4 regions of the Breoghania sp. genome follow, and region 1 is predicted to be linked to each of the others. Evidence: predicted binding sites of a transcription regulator. Region 1 holds the regulator's gene; each other region holds the start of a gene.

Region 1 (5,490 bases):
TGGCCGGAAGGTCGAACCATTCCAGCATCTGCGCATCGCTCATGACTTCATCATCGCCATGCGACCAGCCGAGGCGTACGAGGTAGTTGCGCATGGCCTGTGGCAGGTAGCCCATGGCGCGATAGGCATCGACACCCAGCGCCCCGTGGCGCTTGGAGAGCTTTGCGCCATCCGGTCCGTGAATGAGCGGAATATGCGCCATGACAGGCACATCCCAGCCCATAGCCTTGTAGATCAGCGCCTGGCGGGCGGCATTGGTCAGGTGATCGTCGCCACGTACCACATGGGTGACGCCCATATCGTGATCATCCACCACCACGGCCAGCATATAGGTCGGGTTGCCGTCTGAGCGCAGCAGAATGAGATCGTCGAGGTCCTTGTTCGGGAAGGCGATGCGGCCCTGGACCTGATCCTCGATCACGGTTTCGCCGTCCAGCGGAGCCTTGAGGCGGACGACCGGTGCGACACCCTCGGGAGCCTCGGACGGATCGCGGTCACGCCAGCGTCCGTCATAGCGCGGCGGGCGGCCCTCGGCGCGGGCCTTCTCGCGCATCTCAGTCAGCTCTTCCTGCGTCGCGTAGCAGTAATAGGCCTGCCCCGCAGCCACGAGTTCGTGCGCCACTTCGCGATGCCGCTCGGCACGTCCATATTGCGAAATCCAGTCGCCGTCCCAGTCAAGCTCAAGCCAGTTCAGGCCATCGATGATCGCATCGATGGCGGCATCGGTGGAGCGTTCCCGGTCGGTATCTTCGATACGCAGCAGCATCTTGCCGCCGCGACCGCGCGCATAGAGCCAGTTGAACAGCGCCGTGCGTGCGCCGCCGATATGCAGGAAGCCGGTGGGAGAGGGGGCGAAACGGGTGACGATCTCGGACATGAGGTTCTGACAGTGTCTTTCTGGCAATCTGCCGGGGGCGCGGTCATGGCCCGTTGGTCCGGCAGACGATTGAACGGAAACGCGATTCCTTGCGGCATTGGGCGCGCTCTGGCGTAAATATGCGCAGCGGACCTTCGCCTGGAGCATCGCGGTCGGCGTTGGTGTAGCATAGGGGGGCGGCAGGCAGAAGGGCTGCCAAAAAAACCAGAGGGAGGGTCCCTTCACGCGGCGATGGGGCAGGCGGTCCCGCGTCCCCGAATGGGGCCGGCGGGTCGGCCGTTTGCGAAGCCATTTCTACGCTCAAGGCAACAGGCGCGTCCATCGTCATGTTGCCTGAGCGGTCCGGATTGGCGCAGAAGATAAAACGGCGTGTCGGGTCGACAAGGCCACCCGGAACCTCATTGCTCGGTTTCGGAGGAATAAGAAATACGTCTGGCGCAAGGCTGCGCAGCCGGTTTGTCCGTTCCTATCTCTCGCTGGTCGATGCAATGCGTCGGGATCTGGAACGCGGGGGTGGGTTTCCCTGGCTGATCGTGTGCTACGCCTGTGGGATCTGGCTCTATTTTGAGCTCCCGCGCGAACCGCAGCTATGGGCCACGCTGCCTTTGGCGCTTGCGATGTCTGTCGCGGCCACAACGCGCAGACGGCGCGGTCACGCGGCCTTTGTGATGCTGGCCTTGACAGCCATTGCGGCTGGATTGGCCATAGCGGATCTTCGTACATGGTTGGTGGCAACGCCGCGTCTTGCCGCGGAGAGGACCCATACGGTCAAAGGCTGGGTGGAGGCGGTGGAGCCACGCGCCGTCGGCTATCGGCTGAGCGTGCGCCCGATGACAATAAGCGGTGTCGAAGCGAGCGCCATGCCGGCGCGTATCCGTGTTACGGGCCGCGCGGAGCCCACGCCCGTGGCCGGAGAAGCCGTTCGCTTCCGCGCGCGTCTGTCGCCCCCGCAAGGGCCTGTTCTTCCCGGAGGATACGCCTTCGACCGGGCCGCCTTTTACGAGCAGGTCGGAGCCTATGGCTTCATCTTCGGGCGTGTGGAACGTGATGGCGAGCAAGCGCGCACACGCCCGTCATCGATACGCCTGAAAGCCGCATTGGCCTCCCTCCGTGCCAGGATTGGCGAACGCATCCGCGAGACCTATGGGGGCGATTCCGGGGCGATTGCCGCTGCGTTGATTGTTGGGGAACGCGGCGCGGTTTCCGAAGAAGCGCAGGAGGATCTGCGGATCGCTGGGCTGGCGCATGTTCTCGCCATTTCGGGAATGCACATGGCGCTCGTGGCGGGCGTCGTCTTCTTTGCCATCCGGGCGGTACTGGCGCTGAGCCCGGTACTGGCACTTTATCATCCGATCAGGAGCTGGGCTGCCGGTGGGGCGCTTGCCGCCGCGACGCTCTATCTCGCCATTTCTGGAGGTTCGATCGCCACGCAGCGCGCCTATGTCATGGCGGCGGTCGTTTTCCTTTCCATGATAGCGGGACGTCCGGCCGTGACCATGCGCTCCGTCGCTCTGGCTGCTGCAATCGTGCTGACGCTTTCCCCCGAATCCCTGTTGCAGCCGGGGTTTCAGATGTCCTTTTCTGCCGTCATTGCGCTGATCGCAGCCTACAGGGCACTTTTTGAGGCACGACGACGGCGACAAGGAAATCGGCAGGCGCGGGAAATCGTTGGGCGGTCGATGCTCCGGCGCGGCATGCGCCTTGCCGTGTTGTGGGGGGCGGGGCTCGTCATGACTTCGCTGATCGCGGGGCTTGCGACCGGCCCGGTTGCGCTCACGCATTTCTTCCGCAGCAGTCCCCTCGGTCTGATCGCCAATGTCGCCGCGATGCCGCTTGTGAGCCTGATCATCATGCCCCTGGCTGTTGTGAGCCTGGTCACCATGCCTTATGGGCTCGACCCGCTTCCCCTATACCCAATGCAGGCAGCCATTGATGCGATGCTGGCAATCGCCGCGAAAATCGCTGAATGGACACCCGGCGGAGGTGTTATCGGGGCAATCGGTAATGCGCCTGCCATTCTCTTCACCGGGGGGCTCTTATGGATAGCGCTCTGGTCCTCACGGTGGCGGTATCTCGGGATCGCGCCTGTCTGTCTGGCGGTTCTCGTTGGCGCGATGCATGAAAGCCCGGACATGATCGTGAGCGAGGACGGACGCACAATCGCCCTGCGCGGGCCCGACGGGCATCTTGCTCTGGATATTGGTTCGGGCGGAAAATTCGGCGCAGAGATCTGGCTCAGGTCGGACGGGGATGCAGCCGAGCTGAAGTCACGCGAAGTCGACGGGCGGATGCGGCGCTGCGATGCGGAGGCTTGTATCTACACAATTGCTGCGCCCCGCGAGGCTCCACTGTCCGCGGAGGCTGGAGCCGAGGTAGTCCTTCAGCACCTTAAAACCAATGCGCCCGACGATCTTGTTGCGGGGCTTGAGCCCGGGGCTGCCCCTTCCGGCATGGAGCGCAACCCAGGCATCTCCAGAGAGGGTGACGGGGAATACGAGAGGGGCTGGGCGAGCAAGGGACGCATGCGCCTGAGCGATGAAGCACCGCACCGACGCGTGATCCATGTCTCAAGGGTCATTCGCCCCGAGGCTTTCGCGGAGGATTGCCTCCGCGCCGATATCGTCGTGACGGCTCTGACGGCCCCGGCCAATTGCGCAGACCATGCAATCGTGATCGATCGGGCGTTTCTCAAGATCCACGGTGCAACCGCGCTCTATTGGCGAGAAAAGATACAGAACGTCTCTGCCGTGACGGGCGAGCCCCCGGCCTCGCAGCGCGAAAAACGCGCCGCGAAAGCCGACGTCACGCGCGATGCCAAACCATTTCCGACGCAAACCACGCCGCCTCAGGATCTGCCCGCCAAAACGCTTCGCAGCGTTGCGGCAAAGCCTGCGACCCATCCGCCGCCAGCGCCACTGGATCGGATCGTGCCCCACATCGTGACCGCACGCTCCGCCCAGTTGAGGCCATGGCAGATGCGTCCGGCGCCATGACTTGCCCGCCTGGCGGTCATGGCCGTGCCGCCCCGGCGAAGATGGGCCCGCTCGAACGGCCTGAGGCCGGGAGCGAGAGAAGAATGGGCGGCCGTCTAATGACAGGGCCGCCCGCCGTCCTGCCCTCAATAGCGGCGGAAGAGGGCGGCCAGCTTACCTTGGATCCGAACGCGGTCGGGGCCGAAAATGCGCGTTTCGTAGGCCGGGTTGGCGGCTTCCAGCGCGATGGAGGCCCCCTTGCGACGAAGCCGCTTCAGGGTTGCTTCCTCGTCGTCGATCAGCGCCACCACGATGTCTCCGTTATCGGCGGAGCTTCCTTTGCGGATCAGCACTGTGTCGCCGTCGAGAATACCGGCTTCGATCATGGAATCGCCGCGCACCTCAAGCGCGAAGTAATCGCCGCTTCCAAGCATGTCGATGGGGACCGGAATGGAATGGCTGTGCGTTTCGATAGCAGAGATGGGGACGCCGGCGGCAATGCGGCCCATGACCGGAACCGAAACAACCTCGCCGTCTTCCACGGCGTGAGAACTGGTGTTCGGTTTCGATGGTTCGCTTGCCTTGCCCAAAGACCCTTCGATAACGCTTGGCGAGAACCCCCGCCCACGTTGAGCCGCAAACCCGGGCGAGACCGAATCCGGCAGGCGCACGACTTCAAGCGCACGAGCCCTGTTGGGGAGCCTGCGGATGAAGCCGCGCTCCTCCAAAGCGGTGATGAGGCGATGAATGCCGGACTTCGAGCGCAGGTCCAGCGCATCCTTCATTTCGTCGAAGGAGGGCGGCACGCCCGTTTCTTTCAGACGCTCGTGAATGAACATCAGCAGTTCGAATTGCTTACGCGTCAGCATTGGGTCTTCCGCCTGCATGTCGTCCGGGTACAAAACGCGAACGCAGGGTATCCGTTCTATATGTGTTCTGCAAGGGGCCGGGCAGGCAATCAACATGTGCGGAGGTTCAAAAGGTGCTTGAGCTAGATACCGTGAAGGATCCGGAAAGGCGTCAATAGTGCTGAAAATACTGAAGAAAACGGGGCTGGGCCGCATGGTTTGGAACGTGCCGATTGCGTCTCTTGAGTGCGGGGCTGGCCATGGATTCCATCGTTCCGACGGTGGTTCTTGATATGAAAAAGGGGCCGAAGCGACCTGCTTCGACCCCCTGAAAGAACTGCCGGGAGCGAATCTGCTAACCGGCGAAAGCGCGTTCGATGACGAATTCTGCGGGACGATTGTTCGCGCCCTCCACGAGCCCGGCCTTTTCCAGAAGGACTTTCGTATCCTTCAGCATCTCCATGGAGCCACAGATCATGCCACGGTCACTGGCCGGATTGAGAGGAGGAACATCGAGATCGGTGAAGAGCTTCCCGCTCTCTATCAGATCGGTAATCCGCCCCTTGAAGGGATAGTCTTCACGCGTGACGCTCGTGTAGTGGCGCAGCTTGGAGGTATCGAGCACCTCCTGAAGCATCTCGTCGGTGCGGATCTCCTCCACGAGGTCGAGGCCATATTGTAGCTCGGCCACTTCGCGGCAGGTATGGGTCAGGATTAGTTCATCGAACTTCTCGTAGGTCTCCGGATCCCGAATGAGGCTTGCAAAGGGCGCGATTCCGGTGCCGGTGGAGAA
Region 2 (5,490 bases), 1.9 Mb from region 1:
GGCCCGATCCTCCTCGCCCCGGCGATGAACCCGGCCATGTGGTCCAACCCGGCAACCCGGCGCAACGTCGCCCAGCTGGCGCGGGACGGGATTTCCTTCATTGGCCCCGAGGTGGGGGAGATGGCGGAAAGCGGCGAGGCCGGACGGGGCCGCATGTCGGAGCCGCTGGATATTGTCGCCGCCATCGAGGCGCATTTCTCCAAGGCGCATCTGCCCGCGAAAATGCTCGCCATCGCCGAGAAGGGGCCGCTCTCGGGCCGCCGGGTGGTCATCACATCCGGCCCGACCCACGAGCCCATCGATCCCGTGCGCTATATCGCCAATCGCTCGTCCGGCAAGCAGGGCCACGCCATTGCGGCAGCTGCGGCGGCTGCGGGCGCGGAGGTGGTGCTGGTCTCTGGGCCTGTCACCCAGGCAGATCCCGCCGGGGTCAGGGTTGTCCGGGTGGAGACAGCGCGCGAAATGCAGGCCGCGGTCGAAGACGCGCTCCCCGCCGATATCGCCATTCTGGCCGCCGCCGTTGCCGACTGGCGCGTCGAGGGGGCGTCGGACCAGAAGATCAAGAAGGACGGCTCCGGCCGCCCGCCCGCGCTGCAATTTGCCGAAAACCCGGACATTCTCGCCGGGATCGGAAACCGCAAGGAAGGCCGCCCGGCTCTGGTCATCGGCTTTGCGGCGGAAACGGCGGACCTGATTGCCAATGCCAGCGCCAAGCTGGCCCGCAAGGGCGCCGACTGGATCATCGCCAACGATGTCAGCGTACCGGAAAGCGGCGAAGGCATCATGGGTGGCGATGCGAACGAGATCCGAATACTGACGCGCGAGGGTGTCGAGCCCTGGCCGCGTCTCGACAAGCAACAGGTGGCCGAACGGCTGGTGGCGCGCATCGCCGCCCACTTCCGTGGCACGGCCAAGACGGAGGATGAATGAGCGTTCCGGTGAAGATGCGTCTTCTGGCGCATGGTGTCGGCCTGCCCCTGCCCGCCTATCAGAGCGACGAGGCCGCCGGTGTGGATCTGATGGCCGCGGTGGAAGAGCTTGAGCCGATGCGGCTTGAGCCGGGCGCGCGCGCCCTTGTTCCCACCGGCATCGCCATCGCGCTTCCGCCGGGCTTCGAGGCGCAGATCCGGCCCCGCTCCGGCCTCGCGGCCAAGAACGGGGTCACGGTTCTCAACACCCCCGGCACGATCGACGCGGACTATCGGGGCGAGATCAAGGTCATCCTGATCAACCTGGGGGCCGAGCCCTTTGAGATCAGCCGCGGCGCGCGCATCGCGCAGATGGTCGTGGCGCCGGTCGCCCGCGCCGAAATCATCCCCGTCGACGATCTTGGTGAAACCGTGCGCGGGGGCCGTGGTTTCGGCTCCACCGGCACGCATTGAAGTCGCGAAAGTTCGGCGGGCGTGGACAAATGGCCTCGCCCGCCTCATATGTCTGCCAACACCCGCCCGTTCGGCCCCGTTGGCCGTCCCGTTTCTGTATCCCTGTTTGAGCCGCCCGCAAGCGTCACCGCATCCGGGCGACCCGAGATTTCATCGGAGCCTAGCTCATGTCGCTTCGCGTCGCCGTCCAGATGGACCACATTGCCTCGATCAACATTGCAGGCGACAGCGCCTTTGCCCTGATGCTGGAGGCGCAGAAGCGTGGCCACCAGCTCTATCACTACACCCCCGATCGCCTCGCCATGACGGGCAACACCGTCACCGCCCGGCTGGAGCCGGTGGAGGTGCGTGACGAGGCCGGTAATCATTTCACGCTCGGTGAAGGTGTGCGCACCGACATGAGCGAAATGGACGTCATCCTGATGCGTCAGGACCCGCCCTTCGATCTCGCCTATATCGCGGCCACCCACATGCTGGACAAGATCCACCCCAAGACGCTGGTGGTGAACGATCCGACCCATGTGCGCAATGCGCCGGAAAAGCTCTTCGTCACCGAATTCACCGATCTCATGCCGCCCACGCTGATCACCCGCGATCGCGCCGAGATCGACGCCTTCCGCGCCGAGCATGGCGAGATCGTCATGAAGCCGCTTTTCGGCCATGGCGGGGCGGCGGTCTTCCGCATCACGGCGGATGATCTCAATTACGGCTCGCTCTACGACTTCTTCGCCGTCACCTTCCGCGAGCCCTGGGTGATCCAGAAGTTCCTGCCCAACATCAAGCATGGCGACAAGCGCATCCTGCTGGTGGATGGCGAGTTCGCGGGCGCGGTCAATCGTGTGCCGGCGGAGGGCGATCTGCGCTCCAACATGGTGCGCGGCGGTGCGCCGAAGGAATCCGATCTGACGGATCGCGAGCGCGAGATCTGCGCCCGCCTCGGGCCTGCCCTGCGCGAACGCGGCCTGCTTCTGGTGGGCATCGACGTGATTGACGGCTGGCTGACGGAGATCAACGTCACCGCGCCCACCGGCATCCGCGCCGTCGCCCGCCTTGGCGGACCCGATATCGCCGCCCGCGTCTGGGACGTGATCGAGGCCCGTCGCAAGGCCTGATCAGGCGCAAATGGCAGCCCATTCAAAACCTCTTTTCGCGTGAAGCGGCTGTTCCGGTTCCCGCGCGACCACGCACATGGTCACATTTGCGTGGAAAGCGCATTTTCGGCGGGAAATCGCCGCGTGTGCAGCCTATATGTGCCCCCCCTGAACCCGGCGATGAAAAGGAAAAAAACATGTTTCGCCTGACGTTCCCCTTTCTGCTCGTTCCCCTGATCACCGGTGGAACCGCAACCGCAATCGTGATTGCGTGCGTATAAGGGTGGTTTGCAAGGGATTGGCCTGAGCTTGAAGGCCCGCCCATACAACGGTTGTAAAAACAACACCGTTCTCCGTGAAGAAGGTCGGCCTCCGCCGGCCTTCTTTGCTTTCAGCCTCCGCATGCGGCAAGGCGCGCGGGGCGTTTCGATTTGTTCCCATTCCGTTCTTGATATGACTGTCAAAATGACGTAGGGTCACCTCTGTTTCAGTCGATCGGATTTCATCTGCCAGGCGCTCATGTCCGTCGTGTGCTCATGTCAGGGGCGCAATGTGGGGGCGTATTTAAGGGCCGCGCATTTCGGGCCGCGCGTTGAAGGGGCGGGCGGCCCGCATTTCGCGATAAGGGCACACGTCTTGGGGGGCAAGCCATGGTCAGCCGCGTCACAACCGTGGCCTTTCAGGGCATTGAGGCGGTTGCCGTCGATGTGCAGGTTCAGGTCGGGCCGGGCTCGGTGGTCTTCAACATTGTCGGTCTTGCCGACAAGGCGGTTGCGGAAAGCCGGGAACGGGTCCGCAGCGCCCTGATCGCCTCCGGCATGTCGCTGCCGGCGAAACGCATCACCGTCAATCTCGCCCCCGCCGATCTGCCCAAGGAAGGCTCCCACTATGATCTGCCCATCGCGCTTGGTTTGATGGCGGCGATGGGGGCCGTTCCGGCGGACAGGCTTGCCGAGTATGTCGTCTTGGGCGAGTTGGCGCTGGATGGCACGATTGCGCCGGTCGCGGGGGTCTTGCCCGCCGCCATGGGGGCCAATGGCATGGGGCGCGGCCTGATCTGCCCGGCCGCATGCGGGCCGGAGGCCGCCTGGGCGAGTTCCGATATGGACATTCTGGCCCCGCAAAGCCTCATTCAGCTCGCAAATCACTTCAAGGGCACGCAAGTGCTTTCCCGCCCGCGCGCCGGTCTCAAGCCGCCCGCCGACGACCTTCCCGACATGGCGGAGGTGCGCGGCCAGGAAAGCGCACGCCGGGCGCTCGAAGTCGCGGCGGCCGGGGGGCACAATCTGCTGATGGTCGGGCCGCCGGGTGCGGGCAAGTCGATGCTTGCCGCGCGCCTGCCCTCCATCCTTCCACCGCTGACGCCGAAAGAGCTGCTGGAAGTGTCGATGATCGCCTCGCTGGCGGGCGAACTGGCCGAAGGGCGCCTGTCGGACAGGCGCCCTTTCCGGGCCCCCCATCACTCCGCATCGATGGCAGCATTGGTGGGCGGCGGCGCCAAGGCCCGCCCCGGCGAGGTGTCGCTTGCCCATAACGGGGTTCTGTTTCTGGACGAATTGCCGGAATTCAACCCGCAGGTGCTCGACAGCTTGCGCCAGCCGCTTGAAAACGGGGAGACGGTGATCGCGCGCGCCAATCACCGGGTCACCTATCCTTCCCGCATCCAGCTTGTCGCCGCCATGAACCCGTGTCGCTGCGGCCATGCGAGGGAGCCCGGCCACACATGCGCGCGCGGCCAGCGTTGCGCCGCCGACTATCAGGCGCGCATCTCCGGCCCCTTTCTCGACCGCGTGGATCTCTCCATCGAGGTGCCCGCCGTCACCGCCCGCGATCTGATCCGCCCCGGAAACGGGGAGCCCTCCTCTGCCATCGCCGAACGGGTCGCCGCCGCGCGCAGGCGGCAGGAGCAGCGCTATGCCGCCCTCAATGTCAGCGCCAGATGCAACGCGCAGGCGGGCGCGCGCCTCATCGAGACCGTGGCGCAGCCAGACGAGGCCGGCCTCGCCTTGCTGGGCGAGGCGGCCGATGCGCTGAACCTGTCGGCGCGCGGTTATCACCGTGTCCTGAAGCTGGCACGCACGCTTGCCGATCTCGGCGGGCATGAAAATGTCGGGCGCATCCATATTGCCGAGGCGCTCGCCTATCGCCAATTGGGCCAAAAACGCGCAAGCGCCGCCTGAAGGCCCGCCCTCCAAGCCGTCATCCTCACCAGTCCGCGCTGACCTTGCCCGGCCCCATCCCGTGCGTCCCGTTTTCCCATTGCCGGGAATGGCAAGGGTTTCGCAACGCCTTTACGGCAGACTGCGGATGCGTGTGCCCGGTTTGCGGAGCGCGCGCAGGGGCGCCCTTGTGGCGACCCGACCGGTCTGACGCGCGATGGCGCGCGCGAAAAGGGGGCCAGCGAGGCCATGCGGCAAGGGGCGGACAATCGGCGTATGACGCCGGAGAGCGGAGACGGCGGCGCGCCGGACCGCTCCTCCGTGTCTGCGACCGGCCCCGATGAATTGCCCGTTGCGCTGAGCGAACCCGATGGGCCGGATCAGACAGCCGCATGGGAAGACGACTGGAATGCGGAGAGCTTCGAGGAGCCTGAAAGCCGCGTCCGGCCCTGGCTTCTGGGGGCAGCCTCCGCGCTCGTTCTGGCGGCCATCGCCGTCGGGATCTTCCTCATCGACAAGTCGGGCCCGGCCCCGCTTGCCGCGCTTGCGCTGGTTTTTCTGGCGGGCGCAGGCGCCGTCGCGATTATCCGCGGTGCCGATATCGGCGGCTATCACGCAGCCGATGTGGCCGCCCAGCAGGACCAGATCGAGACCTTGCGTCGGCAGCTGGAGCAGATGGACGATCTCGTCTGGGAACTGCGTGAATCCGACGATCGCCACCGCTCCGTCATCAATGCGCTTGGCGATGTGATTTTCCGGCGCGACGGCGAAGGCCGGATCATTTACGCCAATGACGCCTTCACCCGCAGTTTCGGGGCACAGGCCGCCTCGGCCGCGGGGAGACCCTTCCGGTTGCCG
Region 3 (5,490 bases), 370 kb from region 1:
GAGTCCGACGAATTTCCGGATCGGCTCCCAGATTGCCGACCAGAATGACCTTGTTGACGCTTCCAGCCATGATTGACTCCGTTTCAATTCGCCTGATTGCCCGCCACTTCCAGGCCTCAGCCGAGACCGTGCTCCGGGCCGGAGCATCCCCCGTAACCGGGGTGGAGCGACAAACCTGTCTCGCCCTGAATCTGTGTTGCGCCCGGCAGTACGCGATAGGGTCGGGCAATACAACCCGCCGATACCCGCCATCCCGGCTTATCAAACATTGCCGACCGGCTGTCAGGCCAGTCCCCTTGCGACAACAGCCTTGCGAACGCGCTGCCACATCGCAGCCAGCGGATATCGCGCATTCTCTCCAGTTTAAACGCTTCTGTGCGCCCGCGCCCAAGCTCGGAAACGATCCTCAAGCCACCCTGCCCCGTTTTTTCCACAGTCGCATTGGCACAATCCAAATGTTTTTGTTTTGTTCCTATATGATTTTGGCAATCTCATCAATTCCCCGTTCAGATCGCCGGATGCGCTTGTCCGGAGAAAATTCCCTCCACTTTGGAACGCTTCGTTCTGGCCATCATGCCTTTGCCTGGACTAGGTTGGCGCGCGCTTCGTCCTAAGAGGTGTCTGTGAGAATTTCGGGAGTCTATTGAATGTATCTGTTTTCCAAGGGGCATCGCGTCCTGGCCTCGGCAACGCTCGCGCTGAGCCTGTCGATGGTGGCCGCCCCTGCCCTTTCTCAGGAGAAGGCCGCAGCAACATCCCCCGCGCGCCTGTGGTCCGTAACCTGTGCCGATGCGGCGTCCGGCAAGGGCAGCCAATGCCAGATGGTTCAGACCCTCGCCATGAAGAACACCGGCCAGCGCCTCCTGACCATCGCCGTGCAGAAGCAGGAAACAGAGGATCATCCGCGTCTGATCGTCGGACTTCCCCATGGTGTCTTTTTCCCAGGCGGCGTGTCCGTTGCCATAGACGAAGGGAAAAAGAGCCCGGTGACCGTGCAGACCAGCGATGCCAATGGCGCCTACGCCACCGAAACCCTTGATGACAAGATGTTGGAAGCGCTGCGCAAGGGCAGCCAGTTGAAGGTCGAGTTCGAAAGCGGCAGCCGCGAGAAGCTGGAAATCCCGGTCTCGCTCAAGGGCTTTGCCGAAGCCTATCAGCGCGTTTCCAGCTTCGGTGGCTGAGGGGCGCGGAGACACCCGGTAGAAATTCAAAAAGGCCCCGCAGCATCAGCGCCGCGGGGCCATTTTTCATGTCACGTGCATTTCCTGCAGAGCAGGCGAAATCAGCTATCCGCCTTGCGCGCGAGCTCGCCCCAGCACTGGCTGGAGATCAGATGGCAATAGATCCCCGCGATCACGCCATCGCGACGCAGCCCCAGATAGGCCTCGTCCGACAGCGTCTGGAGCTTGCGCTCATCGATCACGAGATAGTCGGCGATGCGCACCGTGTCGCCGCTCTTGAGCGTGAACTGCGCCTGGTTGGGCACCAGAAGTTCGTTTTCCTGCAGCCGCTGGACGAAAGCCTCCGTCGCGCTGGCCTGCCGCTGGAAGGCGGCGCAGAATTCCAGAGCCTTTTCCGTCCACTCCGAAGGCTTGCCGTCGACAAAGAGCGGCATCTCGCCGCCCTCGCGCAGACGCGGGCTCGCACGGTCCACGCAAAGGGCGAAATTGTCGCCGGTATTCTCCCGAACCAGAATGTAAGGATAGCGGCGTACATACCCGGGAACATAAGCGTTTTTGTCCCAGCGCCCCTCCGCATCGACAAACATGTTCTCGTTTTGATGAAGGCCGACGATCGCCACGGGCTGCGGCGTTTCGCTGCCGACAAACACGATCGGATAGGTCCGACAAGCGGCCGGAAATTCCGCCAGCGTGATCGGCACGGCCTGCGTGTGCGCGGCAAAGCCGACATCGTCACCCGGATCAAGCCCGAGCCCCTCATGCCGCTCCGGGCTCAAGGCCTCCGGCGCTGAATAGAACAGCGGCAGAATGCCCTTGGGCGCCTCACCTTCGCCGGAGCCGTTCGCAACAGCGCCATTTCCCGCCTGGGAGGTCTGAGCCGCCGCATCGGCCGTGCTTGTCTTGTCCGTCATCAAATCTGATCCTGAGCCGGAAATTCCATGTGTGACAGTATCTTTGCCATCGAATCGCATTTTACGCCACTTGCGGGGTCATTGCTGACCAATCCCGGCTTTCAAAGGGCAAAAGCCACCAGAAACACTGCATAAGGCGCTTTTACAGGGTTTTCATGAGATCCGCATGTCGCGCAAAAGGCGCGGCAAGGATGCCGGCGCAGCCCAAAACCCGATTTCCGGCAGGCCCTTGGCGGGCGAACGACACAGCCGGGACAGGCTTGCCGTCTTTGGAGTGCGCGCCGACCGCTTGTCGCGCGATCCCCTGCGATGGCCCGCCGTCTTTCTGGTTGACCCTCTGCAAACGCGGTCATGAGCCGCTTCCGCAAGAAAGATTGCACACAGCCCCGTTGCCCATGCCAATCGGCAGCCGCCCGTCCGCAATCCCTCGGCGATCCGCGCGCCCCATCTGGCGATGCCATGCCTTGGCGCAACGCTCCCGTTGACCTATGGTCAGGTAAGAGCGCGACGACCTGGCGAACGCGGGACGCAATCCACACCATGACCGACCTCGCCGCACTGGAACTGAGGGTTTTTGAACCGCTGATCGGCGAGACATTCCGGCTCAGCTGCGATGTCGGCGACATGGATCTGGTGCTGCACGAAGCTCAGGCACTGGGGCCGTCGATCCGGTCGCGCGGCGCGTTCGCGCTCGTCTTCCGGGCAGCACCGGAGCGCCCGCTTTCCCAGCAGCTTTACACCATTCACCACCCGGCATTGGGCAACATTCAGCTGCTTCTCATCCCGATTGGTCCCCAGGGCGACGCCCTCGCCTATGAAGCGATCTCCACCTAAAGTCTGCCTTCCAAACGAATTCTTTCAAGACTTTAAAAACAAAGCCTAGGACGCTTTATTTGCAATATTATTCATGGTTGCACCTTCCTCCCCAGACGGCGTGAAGCCGCTCCTCGCGAAAGCCGCATGCCCCCCTGTTGCGGGTTACCGAAGATGCTGAAAACGCGCATGATGCAGATGCCATTCGCAGTTATGGATCGATGCCCCGGGCGGGCGCCTCCTGCCAAGGCTTCACGCCCCCTCCCGCACATCTGGCATTGGTCGACCCTGGCGACTTTTTCATTGTTCCGCTTTTGTTCCTGCATTAATATGGCGTTCGCCCCGTTGAAAGCTCCGCGAAATCTCCCACTTGATGCATCTATGCGCTGAGACGATATTCGCGCTCGCCGGAAGGTCGGCCCCGTAACGCAAGCATACGGGCGCGCGCTGCCAACGATATTCGATATGAACTATGCGGCGTCGGACGAACGCCGCACGGAAGGACGTCCTGATGCCGGACCAGTTAACCGAGCCGAGCCGCTCCATCTCCATTCGCGGTGCGCGCGAGCACAACCTGAAGAATGTCGATCTCGACATTCCGCGCGACAAGCTGGTGGTGATGACCGGTCTGTCCGGGTCCGGCAAATCCTCTCTCGCCTTCGACACCATCTATGCCGAGGGACAGCGCCGCTATGTGGAAAGCCTGTCCGCCTATGCGCGCCAGTTTCTGGAGATGATGCAGAAGCCGGACGTCGATCAGATCGACGGGCTTTCTCCGGCTATTTCGATCGAGCAGAAAACCACCTCGCGCAATCCGCGCTCCACGGTGGGCACGGTCACCGAAATCTACGACTACATGCGCCTTCTTTTCGCGCGTGTCGGCGTTCCCTATTCGCCGGCAACGGGCCTGCCGATCGAGAGCCAGACGGTCAGCCAGATGGTCGACCGCGTGCTGGAGCTGGAAGAAGGCTCGCGGCTCTATCTGCTGGCCCCCATCGTGCGGGGACGCAAGGGCGAATACCGCAAAGAACTCGCGGAGCTGATGAAGAAGGGCTTCCAGCGGGTCAAGATCGATGGTGAATTCCACGAGATCGCCGAAGCGCCTGCGCTCGACAAGAAGCTGAAACACGACATCGACGTGGTCGTCGATCGCCTTGTGGTGCGCGCGGACATCGCCAACCGGCTGGCGGACAGTTTCGAGACGGCCCTTCAGCTGGCGGACGGGCTCGCAATCGTCGAGTTCGCGGATCGTCCCAATGATCCCGCCGATGCCTCCGCCGTTCTTCAGAACAAGAACGAGACCCACCAGCGCATCGTCTTTTCGGAAAAGTTCGCCTGCCCGGTCTCCGGTTTCACCATTTCCGAAATCGAGCCGCGCCTGTTTTCGTTCAACAACCCCTTCGGCGCCTGCCCAAGCTGCGACGGCCTTGGCACGATGCTCGCTTTCGAGGGGGCGCTTGTCGTACCCGACGGATCGCTGACGTTGCGCGGCGGCGCTGTTGCCCCCTGGGCGCGTACCGGCGCCACCTCTCCTTATTACGCCCAGACGCTGGAAGCGGTATGCCGCCACTTCGACGTCTCGATGAACGACGCCTGGGATGATCTTCCCGAAAGCGTGCGTGATGTCATTCTCTATGGCTCCGGCGATGAGGAAATCACCTTCACCTATGATGACGGCTCGCGCAGCTATTCCACCACAAAGCCGTTTGAGGGCGTGGTGCGCAATATCGAGCGCCGCTGGCGGGAAACGGAATCGAACTGGGTTCGGGAGGAGCTGTCACGCTACCAGTCCGACACGCCCTGCGAGGCCTGCAACGGTTACCGGCTGAAGCCGGAGGCCCTGGCGGTGAAAATCGGCGGCCGCCATATCGGCGAGGTGACGGCCCTTTCCATCCGCAAGGCTGCGGAGTGGTTCGAGGCCCTGCCCGGCCAGCTCAACACAAAACAGAATGAGATCGCGCCGCGAATCCTCAAAGAGATTCGCGAGCGGCTGAAGTTCCTCAACGATGTGGGGCTGGAATACCTGACGCTTTCGCGCAACTCCGGCACGCTGTCGGGCGGCGAAAGCCAGCGCATTCGCCTGGCGTCGCAAATCGGCTCCGGCCTGACCGGCGTTCTCTACGTACTGGACGAGCCCTCCATCGGCCTGCATCAGCGGGACAACGCCCGCCTTCTTGAAACGCTGAAGCACCTGCGCGATCTCGGCAACACGGTGATCGTTGTCGAACACGATGAAGATGCGATCCTGACCGCCGATCATGTCATCGACGTCGGCCCCGGCGCGGGCGTCCATGGCGGCGAAATCATCGCCGCCGGCACCCCGGCCGATATCTTGGCCTGCCCGAAATCGCTCACCGGACGCTATCTGTCCGGCGATCTGGAGGTTCCGGTTCCTGCAGAACGACGCAAGATCTCCAAGACAAAGCGCCTGAAGGTCACGGGGGCCAACGGCAACAACCTGAAGAACGTGACCGCGGAAATTCCGCTCGGCACCTTTACTTGCATCACGGGTGTTTCGGGCGGCGGCAAGTCTACGCTGCTCATCGACACAATCTACAAGGCGGTGGCCCGAAGGCTGAACGGCG
Region 4 (5,490 bases), 1.1 Mb from region 1:
ATGCCGGAACTGGACGGGCCGAGCCTGCTGCGTGAGCTGCGCAAGACCCGGCCCGACCTGAAGATCATCTTCATTTCCGGCTATGCGGAAGGCGCGTTCGAGAAGAACCTGCCGGAGAACGAGAAATTCTCGTTCCTGCCGAAACCTTTCTCGCTGAAGGAGCTGGCCACGGCGGTGAAGGAAGCGTTGTCGGCGGAGTGACCGCCGCAACCGCGTTCCGGCCAAGGCGCGACCGGCGTCAGCCTTCTATGCTGGCCGCCCATGCGGCGACCGCGATGCGGGCGGCGAGGCGGGCATTGTTCACGACAAGGGCGATGTTCGTCTCAAGACTGCGGCCATCGGTCAGTTCGAGGATCTTCGACAGCACATAGGGCGTGACGTCCTTGCCGCGAATGCCGTTGGCGCTCGCCTGCGTGAGGGCGGCCTCGATGTGCCGGTTCATTTCACCAGATGGGATTTCGGCTTCCTCCGGAACGGGATTGGCCACCAGAATGCCGCCATGGCCCGCAAAGCGGGCGCGCGTGGAAATCAGGCGCGCGATTTCCTGTGCGGTGTCCAGCCTGTAAGGGGCGACAAGGCCCGAACCGCGGGACCAGAAGGCGGGCAATTCATCCGTGCCATAGGCGATGACCGGCACTCCGCGGGTTTCCAGCACCTCCAGCGTTTTCGGAATATCGAGCAGCGCCTTGGGCCCCGCCGCGACGACGCAGACCGGCGTGCGGCCCAGTTCATCGAGATCGGCGGAAATGTCGAAGCTGGTTTCCGCCCCGCGATGCACACCGCCAATGCCCCCGGTGGCGAAGACGGAAATACCGGCCGCATGGGCTGCCATCATGGTGGCAGCCACGGTGGTGGAGCCGGTGCGGCGTTGCGCGATGGCAAAGGCCAGATCCGCGCGCGAGAGCTTCATCACGCCGGAGGCTTGAGCCAGATCCTCCAGATCCGCCGAGGACAGGCCGATGCGCAAGATACCGTCAATGACCGCGATGGTGGCCGGCACAGCGCCTTCCTCGCGGATGACGGTTTCGACCGCGCGTGCGGTCTCGACGTTTTTCGGCCAGGGCATGCCGTGGGTGATGATGGTCGATTCCAGCGCCACAACGGGCCTGCCGGTGACAAGCGCCTCTTCGACTTCGGGCGAAGGGATGATTTCTTCAATCACGGTCCGGTCTTTCCTGTTGAGCCCTGCGGGGCGGCCGGTCAGGCCTCCGGGGGCGTTATGTCATAAGCTTGAGCGGATTGACTGTCAGGCGAGCCGATCCGCCTCGGCTGCATCGAGACGCAGATGCAGGGCTGCGAGGGTCAGACTTTCGGGGGCTGCGCCCGTTGCTTCCAGTGTGAGGGCGGCGGCGGCGCGACCGTAATCCAGGGCTTCGGCAAGGTCGAGGCCTGCCATCAGACCTGCGAGCGTTCCGCCCGTCAGGGCATCGCCTGCTCCGGTGACGTCCAGCGTTCTGGCGGGTAGCGCGGCGCGGCGGACGGGCTTTTCGCGCTTGCGCGCCATGACGACGCCATGCGCCCCGTCGGTGATGATGGCAGCGCCGACACCTTCGTCGACCAGCGCCTGCGCCAGGCTTTCCGCCGAGCCGCTCCGATCGACAAGGGTCTCCGCCTCGCCGAGATTGGCAAAGAGAAGATCAAGGCGCGAGAGGATCGGTTCCAGTTTTCGGGCCTTCGCTTTGGAGACGGCATCCGCCACCAGAAACACGCCGTCCCGGCGCAGGCCCGCAAGACGCATGAGCTCTTCCACCGTATCGGCGCGCAGGTTGGTGTCCATGAACCAGATGCGGGCTCCCGCCAGAAGGGAATGGTTGCGATGGAGCGTTTGCGGAGAGTACTGGGCGGTGATCGCGTCATCGACCACGGCGGCGGCCAGATGTCCGTCGGGATCGTGCAGCGCGAGATAGGTTGCGGTCACGCCGCGCCCCTCGGCGACGCCGCTCAGATCGAGGCCCAGCGCGCTCAACCGCTCCACAAGCTCCTTGCCATCGCCGTCCGCGCCCACACAGCCCAGCAGGCGGGCGGAGACGCCGAGACGGGCAAGAACCATGGCCACATTTGCCGCTACCCCGCCGGGGCGCCTTTCGATACGGGCGGGGGTGGAGGTGTCGGGCAGGATGCGCCGGTCCGCATGGGCGATGCGATCCAGATGGAGGCCGCCGACAAGCGCCACAGCCCCGGTGGGGCGCACCGGCGGCGAGCTTTCGCTTGGGGGAAATGGCGGCGTCATTGCGCGGCGGCTCCTTCACTCTCCGCCCGATTGCGGGCCCGATTGCTTCAATCTTCGTCTCAAGAGCGGGTCGCGCCAAGGGGGCGGGAGCGATTCCCGGCAGATCTCGTTCGCGACGCAGCGAAAGCGGCGGTGTACGTGCGCCAGGAACAAGATGTGAACATACTGAAATTAAACCATAAAATAGAGGCGCTTGACATGGGGATAAATATGCAGAACAAACCAGGTACATTGTAGCAGTTTGAAACCGCCTGACGGGCGTGGAATAAGGAGCCAGACATGTCACAGGCCTCACTTCGCCTCGTCGAGGGGACGGGAATGGATAAGACCAAAGCACTGGACGCAGCCCTGGCGCAGATCGAGCGCGCCTTCGGCAAGGGATCGATCATGCGGCTCGGCGAAGGCCAGGTCGTTGAGGTGGAGGCGATCTCCACCGGGTCGCTCGGGCTCGATATCGCACTCGGCATCGGCGGTCTGCCGCGCGGACGTATCGTGGAGATCTACGGTCCGGAATCCTCGGGCAAGACCACGCTGGCGCTGCACACGATTGCCGAGGCCCAGAAGAAGGGCGGCGTATGCGCCTTCATCGACGCCGAACATGCGCTGGACCCGGTCTATGCGCGCAAACTGGGCGTCACGATTGACGACATGCTGATCTCGCAGCCCGATGCGGGCGAGCAGGCGCTGGAAATCGCCGACACGCTGGTGCGCTCCGGCGCGATCGACGTGCTTGTGGTTGATTCCGTGGCCGCGCTCACCCCGCGTGCGGAACTTGAAGGTGAGATGGGCGACAGCCTGCCCGGCCTTCAGGCTCGTCTGATGAGTCAGGCGCTGCGCAAGCTCACCGCTTCGATCTCCAAGTCGAAGACCATGGTGATCTTCATCAACCAGATCCGCATGAAGATCGGCGTGATGTTCGGCTCGCCCGAAACAACGACCGGCGGCAATGCGCTCAAGTTCTATGCCTCTGTGCGTCTCGACATTCGCCGCATCGGTTCGATCAAGGACAAGGACGAGGTTGTCGGCAACCAGACCAAGGTCAAGGTCGTCAAGAACAAGCTCGCCCCGCCGTTCAAGCAGATCGAATTCGACATCATGTATGGCGAAGGCATCTCCAAGATGGGCGAACTCATCGATCTGGGTGTCAAAAGCGGGATGGTGGAGAAGTCGGGGGCCTGGTTCTCCTACAACAGCCAGCGTCTGGGGCAGGGGCGTGAGAACGCCAAGAATTTCCTGCGCGAGAACCCGGCTGTCGCGGAAGAGATCGAGCTGGCAATCCGCCAGAATGCGGGGCTTATCGCGGAAAAGATCACCGACCCGGAAGGCGGTGAAGAGGGCCCGAGTGGTTCCGTCGACGATTGATCGCCCCCATGGCGGGAGGCTGCCAAACGGGTGGCCTCACGTGGGAAGTGTGCGCCTTCGTCTTCGACAGACAGCATTTGCAAGTGAAAAGCCCCGTTGGAGCATCGGTTCCGGCGGGGCTTTTTGCGCTCAGGGTTCCGTCAGAACTTGGGCTTCGTCAGAACCGGGGTTTCCTTGGACCCTGGGTTTTCCAGAAACCGAGTGCTTTCGGCAGCGGAGCGCCCACCCGCGCCGGTTGGCCCCGTGCATCTGGCGGCGGCGCTTGAGGCGCGCCGTACTTGTGGATTGGTGCGCGCCTTCTGCGCATGCGCGCGGATAACGGATATGATCCTTTCCCGTCTCAATTCTCACGACCGGTTCCGGTACGCGCCACCTGGTGTGGTTCCAGGTTCCATCCGGTCGTTTTCCTCTGCCGTTCGGGCCTCCAACCGTTCGGCATCTCCCGGCCAGAAGACCGCTCGGTATTTGGCCTCCGCTTGACCTCGTCTCTCTCACCGAAGGGATACCCATGAATTCCGCTTCCTCTCTTCTCGCAGCCTCCCTTCTGGGCTGCGGACTTGTCGCCGGTTCCCCCGCACTTGCCGCCGATGCGCCTGTCGCACCGAAGGTTCTCGTCATCTCCATGTTCAAGCACGAAGCCTCCAGCTGGTTGGAGAAGGAAGGCTTGACCGACAAGATCGCCATTGACGGTCTGTCGGAAGATTTCCCCGATCTTTCCTGCAATGATCGCGGGCTGTGCCTTGTCACCACCTCCATGGGCTATGCGAATGCCGCAAGCTCCATCACCGCGCTGGTGCTTTCCCCCAAGGTCGATCTTTCTCAGACCTATTTCCTGATCGCCGGCATTGCCGGTATCGACCCGGCCAATGGCACGCTGGGCTCCGCCATGTGGGCGCGCTATGCCATCGATGGGGGCCTGCAGTGGCGGATTGATGATCGCGAGGCGCCTGAAGGGTGGGTTTCCGGCGGCTTCGGGATGTTCTCCAAGGGCTATGGCGAAAAGCCCGGCTCTTTCTATGGCACCGAGGTCTATCACCTGAACGAGGCCCTGGCTGACGCGGCCTTCGAGGCGTCCAAGGATGTGGAACTCGCCGATAGCGAGGGGGCGAGCGCCTATCGCGCGCATTATGCGGAAGAGGCCGCGAAGGCGAAGCCGTCCGTCGGCATGTGCGATACGGTTTCCACCGACCAGTGGTGGCATGGCGTTGCGCTGGGTGAGGCGATGAACGACTGGGCCGCGCTGTTGAGCGATGGGGCTGCCGACTATTGCACCACCCAGCAGGAAGACAACGCCACGCTGACCGCACTTTCGCGCGGTGAGAAGCTCGGCAAGCTCCACATGGATCGCGTCGCCATCCTGCGCACCGCCTCCAATTTCGATCGTCCCTATCCCGGTCAGGCCCCGCAGGATTCGCTGAACGCCAATTCCGGCGGCTTCATGCCCGCCATCACCAACGCCTATCTTGTGGGCAAGGCTTTCACCGATACGGTTCTGGACAACTGGGGGGACTGGAAAGACGGCGTTCCGGCCCGCTAGAAACGGCCTTCCAAACGGCAGAAACGGGCCAGTTCGTAACCCGGGTTGCGGCCTGGTCCGTGATATGCGCCGTATCGGTCGCATTTTCAGGGAAGCGGGGCCAAGCGCACCGCTTCCCTTTGCTGCCTTAAGGCTTTAAAACCCGCGCGGTGCAGTTATGAACATGATCCTTGCGCGCGGCCTCCACTTGCGTGTCGCGGACACAAGGGGCCGTCGGCAAAGCGGCTTGCGAAACACATGATGACGAGGTCGAAAATCTGATGAGCGGCGTCAACGAAATCCGATCGACGTTCCTGGACTTCTTTCGCCGCAACGGTCACGAGATCGTTGCCTCCGGCCCGCTGGTGCCGCGAAACGATCC

Evidence for each region. The regulator LexA, encoded in region 1, represses DNA repair genes until DNA is damaged. The targets are predictions, from matches to a motif close to TGTTCNNNNTGTGTTCNG.
Region 2: a site for LexA is predicted at 2,906-2,923, ahead of ABGM93_RS13930 (YifB family Mg chelatase-like AAA ATPase). Genes of this name have one in related genera too.
Region 3: a site for LexA is predicted at 3,210-3,227, ahead of uvrA (excinuclease ABC subunit UvrA). Genes of this name have one in related genera too.
Region 4: a site for LexA is predicted at 2,376-2,393, ahead of recA (recombinase RecA). Genes of this name have one in related genera too.

The regions. Positions count from the first base shown of each region.
Region 1 covers NZ_OY771475.1:1,347,767-1,353,256, reverse strand. Annotated here, with positions in the region: gene gltX (glutamate--tRNA ligase) at 1-877, opposite strand, end outside; gene ABGM93_RS06100 (ComEC/Rec2 family competence protein) at 1,279-3,870, shown strand; gene lexA (transcriptional repressor LexA) at 3,996-4,718, opposite strand; gene ABGM93_RS06090 (ferredoxin--NADP reductase) at 5,053-5,490, opposite strand, start outside.
Region 2 covers NZ_OY771475.1:3,201,587-3,207,076, reverse strand. Annotated here, with positions in the region: gene coaBC (bifunctional phosphopantothenoylcysteine decarboxylase/phosphopantothenate--cysteine ligase CoaBC) at 1-930, shown strand, start outside; gene dut (dUTP diphosphatase) at 927-1,382, shown strand; gene gshB (glutathione synthase) at 1,550-2,494, shown strand; gene ABGM93_RS13930 (YifB family Mg chelatase-like AAA ATPase) at 3,124-4,653, shown strand; gene ABGM93_RS13925 (response regulator) at 4,909-5,490, shown strand, end outside.
Region 3 covers NZ_OY771475.1:979,397-984,886, reverse strand. Annotated here, with positions in the region: gene ABGM93_RS04380 (single-stranded DNA-binding protein) at 1-70, opposite strand, end outside; gene ABGM93_RS04375 (invasion associated locus B family protein) at 648-1,181, shown strand; gene ABGM93_RS04370 (SapC family protein) at 1,283-2,092, opposite strand; gene ABGM93_RS04365 (hypothetical protein) at 2,633-2,926, shown strand; gene uvrA (excinuclease ABC subunit UvrA) at 3,417-5,490, shown strand, end outside.
Region 4 covers NZ_OY771475.1:227,438-232,927, forward strand. Annotated here, with positions in the region: gene ABGM93_RS00955 (PAS domain-containing protein) at 1-201, shown strand, start outside; gene ABGM93_RS00960 (pseudouridine-5'-phosphate glycosidase) at 239-1,162, opposite strand; gene ABGM93_RS00965 (PfkB family carbohydrate kinase) at 1,247-2,230, opposite strand; gene recA (recombinase RecA) at 2,510-3,592, shown strand; gene ABGM93_RS00975 (purine nucleoside permease) at 4,101-5,129, shown strand; gene alaS (alanine--tRNA ligase) at 5,390-5,490, shown strand, end outside.